2 linked regions of the Tsuneonella mangrovi genome follow. The protein of the gene in region 1 binds, or shares a complex with, the protein of each later gene. Links are inferred from orthologs where the notes say so. Each region holds a gene or a part of one and is shown in the gene's direction. Other genes may lie near its edges.

Evidence for each region. Proteins that work in one complex are often made in the same cells at the same time.
Region 2: the proteins of dapF (region 1) and CJO11_RS01810 are in contact, whole or in part, in a solved structure (PDB 5YGU), measured with the Escherichia coli proteins. The link is inferred for Tsuneonella mangrovi from one-to-one orthologs.

Annotation. Positions count from the first base shown.
Region 1 is NZ_CP022889.1:1,156,455-1,161,607, forward strand. Bases 986-3,767 are described here. They hold dapF (diaminopimelate epimerase), read left to right. Parts: upstream 986-1,861; coding sequence 1,862-2,674; downstream 2,675-3,767. Other genes in these bases: CJO11_RS05740 (putative bifunctional diguanylate cyclase/phosphodiesterase), read left to right, coding at 986-1,810; CJO11_RS05750 (MiaB/RimO family radical SAM methylthiotransferase), read left to right, coding at 2,671-3,767. Also shown: more of CJO11_RS05740, read left to right, coding at 167-985; more of CJO11_RS05750, read left to right, coding at 3,768-3,846; signal recognition particle-docking protein FtsY, read left to right, coding at 3,843-4,766; CJO11_RS05760 (inner membrane-spanning protein YciB), read left to right, coding at 4,766-5,153. UniProt on the Escherichia coli protein: Involved in the succinylase branch of the L-lysine biosynthesis and in the biosynthesis of the pentapeptide incorporated in the peptidoglycan moiety. Catalyzes the stereoinversion of LL-2,6-diaminopimelate (L,L-DAP) to meso-diaminopimelate (meso-DAP).
Region 2 is NZ_CP022889.1:374,514-377,234, forward strand. What follows is about bases 14-2,721. They hold CJO11_RS01810 (RNA pyrophosphohydrolase), read left to right. Parts: upstream 14-980; coding sequence 981-1,463; downstream 1,464-2,721. Other genes in these bases: CJO11_RS01805 (alpha/beta hydrolase), read left to right, coding at 19-975; CJO11_RS01815 (tetratricopeptide repeat protein), read right to left, coding at 1,465-1,971; CJO11_RS01820 (RsmB/NOP family class I SAM-dependent RNA methyltransferase), read right to left, coding at 2,031-2,721. UniProt on the Escherichia coli protein: Master regulator of 5'-end-dependent mRNA decay.

The DNA of each region.
Region 1 (5,153 bases):
TCCCGGGGTCTGAGCGACCGCAGGAAAGTAATCCTACGCAGGCCGCTTAACACTATTTTCAAACACTTTGCGCGATAAGGCACCGATTAACAGCGAACAAGGGTCCGTCGCACAGCAATCGATTTGGGGAAGCATGGCTCAGGCGAGCGACACCGAGGACAACAGGATGGCGCGTGCAGAGCGTGACCTTGTCGCGCTCGGGATCGCTGTTGCCGCAATCCTGCTGTTTGTCGGCACTGGCGGCCTGGTTTTGCCGCAAGTGGTTCGTGCCTGGGCCGGCCACGGAACCGGCCCCGCACCGGTGCTGGTCTCCACATTGCTGCTCAACATTGCCCTGGTGATCTTCGCGTGGCGGCGATACTCCGAGCTGACTCTCGAGATTGCCGAGCGTCGCAAGGCGGAAGCTCTCGCGCGCCAACTGGCCGAAATCGATCCGCTGACCGACACGCTCAACCGTCGCTCGATCACGTCCGCTTCTGAAGGCCTGCTCGAGCGCACGCGCAATGACGGTCGAGCGCTGGCGGTGATCGTGGTCGATCTCGACAACTTCAAGATGATCAACGACCTCAACGGTCACAAGGCCGGCGATACCCTGCTGCGGACCGTGGCCGAACGCATCACCGGCCTGCTGCCGAAGGGTTCGCTGCTGGCGCGATTGGGCGGCGACGAGTTTGTCTGTATCGTTCCATTCGACGTGAATGCCGCGGAACGCATCGATCATTTGGCGGCACGGCTGATCAATCGTGTGGCGATGCCGGTGCCCTGCGATGGGCTGCAGGTGGAAGTAACAGTTTCGCTGGGGATTTCCGTCAATCGGGGCGATCACGCAAACGGCCCTGAAACCGACGTGATCGAAGACCTGATCCACCGCGCCGATATCGCGATGTATCATGCCAAGAAGCAGGGCAAGAACCGCTACTTCTGGTTCGAGCAGTCGATGGAAAACGACCTGCGGCTGCGTGTCGAACTCGAAACCGGCATTCGCAAGGGGATCGCGAACGGAGAGTTCGTTCCGTATTACGAGCAGCAGGTCGACCTCGAAACCGGCGAGATCGGCGGATTCGAAATGCTCGCACGCTGGCATTCGCCCACGCTCGGCCTCGTGATGCCCGACGTGTTCATCCCGATCGCCGAGGAAATCGGCGTGATTGCGGAGCTCAGCGAAGGGCTGATCGACCAGGCGTTGCAGGATGCCCGGGAATGGGATCCGAAGCTTTCGCTGTCGGTCAATATCTCGCCGGTCCAACTGCGTGATCCGTGGTTTTCGCAGAAGTTGCTCAAGCTGCTGGTCAAGCACAGTTTCCCGCCACAACGGCTGGACATCGAAATCACCGAATCGTGCCTGCATGAGAATATCGGGGTGGTTCGCTCGATGATCACCAGCCTCAAGAACCAGGGTGTGACGATCAGCCTCGACGACTTCGGAACCGGGTATTCGAGCCTCGAACAGCTGCGCACGCTGCCGTTCGACCGGCTCAAGATCGATCGCAGCTTCGTGAGCGAACTGAGCGAAGCGGGCGCCAGCAACAAGATCGTTCGGGCAATCGTTTCACTGGGTGACGGGCTCGATATGCCGCTCACCGCAGAGGGAATCGAGGATGACCAGATCCTCGCCGCGCTCAAGGAAATGGGGCATCTCAAGGGCCAGGGGTATCACTATGGGCGGCCCGAACCGGTCGAGTTGCTGCGCAAGCGGCTGGCTTCGGCCAACCTGCTGCGATCTTCAAACGCCATGCCCGAAGCCGCCGACAGCGAACCGGCGGGAGAGGAACCCGCGCAAGTTCGCGACCAGCGACGCAACGCCGGCTGATCGCGCCGCCACTGGACGTTCGCCCGGTGCGCGCATAGATGCGCTTGCACCATGCGCGTCCCCTTCACCAAGATGCACGGCCTCGGCAACGACTTCGTCGTGCTCGATGCGCGCGCCGAGCCGCTGCCGCCAATCGACAGGGCAATGGCACGTGCGCTGGCGGACCGGCGGATCGGGATCGGTTGCGACCAGCTGATCCTGCTCGAAGGGTCGGACTGCGCCGATTTCCGGATGCGGATCTTCAACGCCGACGGCGGCGAGGTCGAGGCCTGCGGCAACGCCAGCCGCGCGATTGCGCTGCTCCATGGCGCGAAGGCACAGGTCGAGACCAGCGGCGGGACGATCACCGTCGAGCCGATGGACGGCGGCGCACGGATCGACATGGGCACTCCGCGGTTCGGGTGGGAGGAAATCCCGCTCGCCTACGCGATGGACACGCTGTCGATGCCGGTCGGCTGGGAAGGACTGGAAGGCCCTGCCGCGGTCAACGTCGGCAATCCGCACGTGATTTTTTTCGTCGAAGATACCGGCATCGTGCCGCTCGACCGGCTGGGGCCGCTGATCGAGCGCGATGCGCTGTTTCCCGAGCGGGTCAACGTCAACGTCGCCCACGTCGCCGGTCCGGAAACGATAGACCTGCGGGTGTGGGAGCGCGGTGCGGGCCTCACGCGCGCGTGCGGCACCGGGGCGTGCGCCACCGCGGTCGCGGCGATGCGGCGCGGCCTGGTGAGCGGGCGCAAGGTTGCCGTGAACCTGCCCGGCGGTACGCTCGACATCGAATGGACTTCGGGCGATCGCATTCTGATGACCGGCCCCGCCGCAACCAGCTTCACCGGCAGCTTCGAATGGAGCGACTACGCGTGAGCGCAGAAGTCATTTCGCTCGGTTGCCGCCTGAATATCTCCGAAAGCGAACGCATCCGCGCGCTTCTGGCGAGCGAGCCGCGCGAGACGGTAGTGGTCAATTCGTGCGCGGTCACCAGCGAAGCGGTGCGCCAGACCCGCCAGGCAATCCGCCGCGCCCGGCGAGAGCGCCCCGATGCCCGCCTGCTGGTGACAGGGTGCGCCGCCGAGATCGAACGCGAGCAGCTCGCCTCGATGCCCGAAGTCGATGGTCTGGTGCCCAACGCAGCCAAGCTCGACGCGCGGGCGTGGAATGCCCCGACGGATCATCCGGAGGTCATCCCGCAGCACAGCCGCGCGTTCATCGCAGTGCAGAACGGGTGCGACCATGCCTGCACTTTCTGCGTGATCCCGCAGGGGCGCGGCGCCAGCCGGTCGCTGGCTATCGCCGAAGTGCTGAACCTGGTCGAACATGACCTGTCGTTCGGCGCGCGCGAAGCGGTGCTGACCGGGGTCGATCTGACCAGTTGGGGCCACGACCTGCCGAATGATCCGCGACTGGGTAAACTGGTGCAGGCGATCCTCGATGAGTTCCCGCAGCTTTCCCGGCTGCGCCTGTCCTCGCTCGACGGGATCGAGATCGATCCACTGCTCGAGGACTTGCTGGCGAGCGAGCCGCGGGTGATGCCGCACGTGCACCTCTCGCTCCAGCACGGGCACGATCTGATCCTCAAGCGGATGAAGCGCCGCCACTTGCGCGCCGACGCGGTCGCGCTGGTCGAGCGGCTCAAGGCGCGCCGACCGGAAATCGCCATCGGCGCGGACCTGATCGCCGGGTTCCCGACCGAGACCGACGAACATCACGCGGCGAATCTCTCGATCGTGCGCGAACTCGGGATCGTCCACGGGCACGTGTTCCCTTACTCCCCGCGCCCCGGCACCCCTGCCGCGCGGATGCCGCAGGTCGACCGGCAAGTGATCAAGGCGCGTGCCGCTCAGCTTCGCGCGGCGGTGCGCGACGTGCGCGCGGCATGGCTCGCCGCCAAGCTCAGCCAGCCGCTCGAAGTGCTTGCCGAACGCGACGGATGCGGCCATGCGCCTGACTTCGCCCGGGTCCGCCTGCCAAACGGCGTCGCGCCCGGAACCATCGCAACCGTCACTCCCACCGCAATCGAGGAAGGCCTGCTGGCATGAGCGAACCGAGCTGGACCGAGCGCGTGTTCGGCGGCTTCCGCAAGACCTCCGAACGGCTGTCGAGCAACCTCACCGGGGTTGTCGGCACGGCAAAGCTCGACGACGCGACGCTCGATGATGTCGAAGATGCGCTGATCGTTTCCGACCTCGGCCCGGCTGCCGCGCGCCGCATCCGCGACCGGCTGGCGGAAAAGCGTTTCGGGCTCAACATCACCGAACAGGAATTGAAGGAAGCAGTCGCCGAGGAAATCGCCGCGATCCTGCGCCCGGTGGCCAAGCCGCTCGAGATCGTTGCCTTCCCGCGCCCGCAGGTGATCCTGGTGATCGGGGTCAACGGCAGCGGCAAGACGACCACCATCGCCAAGCTCGCGCACTGGCTGCAGGAAGACGACTACGGCGTGATGCTGGCAGCGGGCGATACCTTCCGCGCTGCCGCGATCGGCCAGCTGGCGACCTGGGCGGAGCGGATCGGCGCACCGATCGTGCGCGGCCCCGAAGGCGGCGACCCGGCAAGCATCGTGTTCGACGGGGTCAAGGCCGCAACCGAGCAGGGCATCGACGCGCTGATCGTCGACACCGCCGGGCGCCTGCAGAACAAGCGCGAGCTGATGGAAGAGCTCGCCAAGATCCGCCGCGTGCTCGGCCGCCTCAACCCCGAAGCGCCGCACGACGTGATCCTGGTTCTCGATGCGACCAATGGGCAGAATGCGCTTAGCCAGATCGAGATATTCAAGGAGGTTGCAGGTGTGACCGGGCTGATCATGACCAAGCTCGACGGCACTGCGCGCGGCGGCGTGCTGGTGGCTGCAGCAGAGCAGTTCGGGCTGCCGATCCACGCGATCGGGGTGGGCGAAAAGCTCGACGACCTGCGCCCGTTCGACCCCGACCTTGTCGCGCGCGTGATTGCGGGAGTGGCCTGATGAGCGAGCAGAACCCCCAGAAGAAGCCCTCCGGCTGGCTCAATGTCGCGGTCGACTACGGCCCATTGCTGGTGTTCCTCGGCGTGTACTGGTTCTACGCGCCGGCGGACAAGCAGGACATGGTCGGCGTGCTGTTCGCGGTGATCCGCAGCACCGGGGCGTTCATGGTCGCGGCGATCGTCGCGCTGGGCCTGTCGAAATGGCTCACCGGCAAGGTCTCGCGGATGCTGATGCTCTCGACGATCCTGATCGTCGGGTTCGGCGGGCTGACGATCCTGCTGCGCGACCCGGTCTACGTGCAGATCAAGCCGACGGTGCTTTACCTGTTCTTCGGCGTCGTGCTGCTGATCGGCTGGCTGCGCGGCAAGGCGCTGTTGCAGTGGCTGC
Region 2 (2,721 bases), 780 kb from region 1 along the record:
GGTTGCAAACACGAACCGATGAGAGGGGTTTTAGTGTCGTCAACAGACAACGCACCGCGCGACGATGTGCGCGCATTTCTCGATTTCATGAATAGCCAGCCAAAGCCTGAAGGCCCGCCTGATGTGGCGGTAAGCCGGCAGGCCTACCGCGTGCTGAAGCAGATGACCAATCCCGATCCGGTTAAGCTTGCTGTCGTCCGGGATCTGGCGTGTCCAGGTCCAGCGGGCGACATTCCTGTGCGGTTCTACGATTCTCGCGAATCGCGCGATCCGGGTCCGGTCGTGCTTTTCTTCCACGGCGGCGGATACGTGATCGGGGATCTGGAGACACACAATTCGCTTTGCAACGAGCTTGCTGCGCGACTCGACTTGCCTGTGCTTGCGGTCGACTATCGCTGCGCGCCGGAACATCCTTTTCCCGCGCCGGTCGACGATTGCGAAGCAGCGGCAAGATGGCTGGCCACTAACCCTGCAGAGCTCGATCGGGAAGTCACAGGCATTGTGACGTTCGGGGTTAGCGCGGGCGCGAATGCTGCTCTCGTAATTGCCCGCTCCCTTGCCGACAATCCGGCCGAGCTGCCTATCCTGCTGCAGGTTTTGGGCTATCCGTGGGTTGATGATCTTGTTGGTGGTTCAATGGAAGAATTCGCTGAGAAGCATCTCCTCACTCGGGACACGATGGAATGGTTCTCGAGTTGCTACCAGCCGGAAGCGGGCAATCCACGCGCTTATCCCGCGCTTGCAACTGTCGATGGATTGCCACCGACAGTAATCGCTACCGCAGGGCTTGATCCGCTGCGCGACCAAGGTCGCAGTTACGCTGCAAAGCTTGTCGATGCCGGAATCGACGTTTGCTTTTTCGACATGAAGGGGCTGATTCACGACTTTATGACTCTGCGGAAAACTCTACCGAGCGCACAAACGGAGACACTCAAGGTTATCTCGGCCATGAAAATGATGCTTGGATTGGCTTAGCCAAAATGAACGACTTGAGCAGCCTGCCTTATCGCCCCTGCGTCGGTGTCATGCTCGTCAACCAGCACGGCAAGGCTTTCGTCGGGATGCGAATCGATAACCGGGACAGCGGCTTCTGGCAGATGCCGCAGGGTGGGATCGATCGCGGCGAAGATCCAGTCGTCGCCATGCATCGCGAATTGGCGGAGGAAACCGGGGTGGTCGCCGATCTTGTGTCCGTGCTCAAGCAGATGGACGAGCCGCTCCGCTACGATTTGCCCGATGAGCTTCTCGGCAAGTTATGGGGCGGCAAATATCGCGGGCAGGAACAGACCTGGTTCCTTGCGCGGTTTCATGGTCCCGATGAGGCAATCGACCTGGCAGCGCACAGTCCGCCGGAATTCTGCGAATGGAAGTGGGCGGATCCGGAGCAGCTGCCGGACCTGATCGTGCCGTTCAAGAAGCGCGTCTATCGCGCGGTTCTCGAAGAGTTTCGCGACCTTATCTGACCTAGTTCTGCTGGGTCACTGAAGAATCGGGCATCACCGCTTCGGCAGTGAGGATTCGCTGTTGCGGGCCCTTCGCGATGGCCGCAGCAAGCTGGCGCGTAGCGGGGCAGTTCGGCCCGCAGAGCGTTTCGAGCTTGGCGAGGTTGCGATTGGCCTTCTCGACCGCGCCCTTTTCAACGAGTGCGGTGCCTTCGCCCGAGATCGCCTCAAGGTTCTTCGGATCGAGCCGCATTGCGTCGCGGTAATAGCGGATTGCCTTGCCCTGCAGCCCGTTGATACGAGCCGCATCGCCAAGGTCGTTGAATATCTCCGGAGAGCCAGGATCGACCGCGAGTGCTGCCTCGAACGCATCGATTGCCTGTTCCGTTTGCCCGGCGTCGAGCGCTGCACGACCTTGCGAGAGCAGTGCCACTGCGCGCGGGTCGGTAACCCGGTCGGCACCCTGCCCCATGCTCGCAGTCAGTGCGAAAACCATCGCAACGGCGGTGGCGGGTGCAGCGAAACGCATCAGCAACTCCTTGAAATTCGAGCCATCGAAAAGTTCAACAGCAGACATAACGTCTCAAGTTAACATGCGCGAGCCAGCCGCGCGATGAAAAATCCGTCCGTGCCGTCATGGAACTGCGAAAGCCGCAAACCCTTACCGCGTGGCGTCCCTGCCGGAAGATCGAGAGCTTCGGCGCTCCATTGCTCGTTAGCGGCGAGGAATGCCTCGATCCTGTCGCTGCCCTCGGTGTCAAGCAGTGAGCAGGTGATAAAGACAAGCCGACCACCCGGCTGAACAAGTTGTGACGCAATTTCAAGCAGTCGCGACTGGATGTCTGCAAATCGCGCCAGTCTTTCGGGCGTCAGCCGCCAGCGACCTTCGGGGCTGCGTCGCCACGTCCCGGTCCCCGAACATGGCGCATCGACCAACACCGTATCAGCCTTGCCCGCAAAGCCATCTAACGCAGCGAGTTCCTTGCCCGGATCGAGCAAACGGGTCTCGATCATCCCTGCCCCCGCCCGTTCAGCGCGCGGCACGAGGCGCGACAGGCGCGTCCGGTCGGAATCGCACGCGAGCAAGGTGCCGCGATTGTCCATTGCCGCTGCCAGCGCGAGCGTCTTGCCTCCCGCACCTGCGCACAGGTCGATCACGGTTTCGCCGGGTGCGGCCGGCACTGCCAGACATGCCAGCTGACTGCCAAGGTCCTGCACTTCGATCCGGCCATCCTTGAATGCGTCCCACTGCTCGACCGGGGTTCCCGCCGGATAGCGA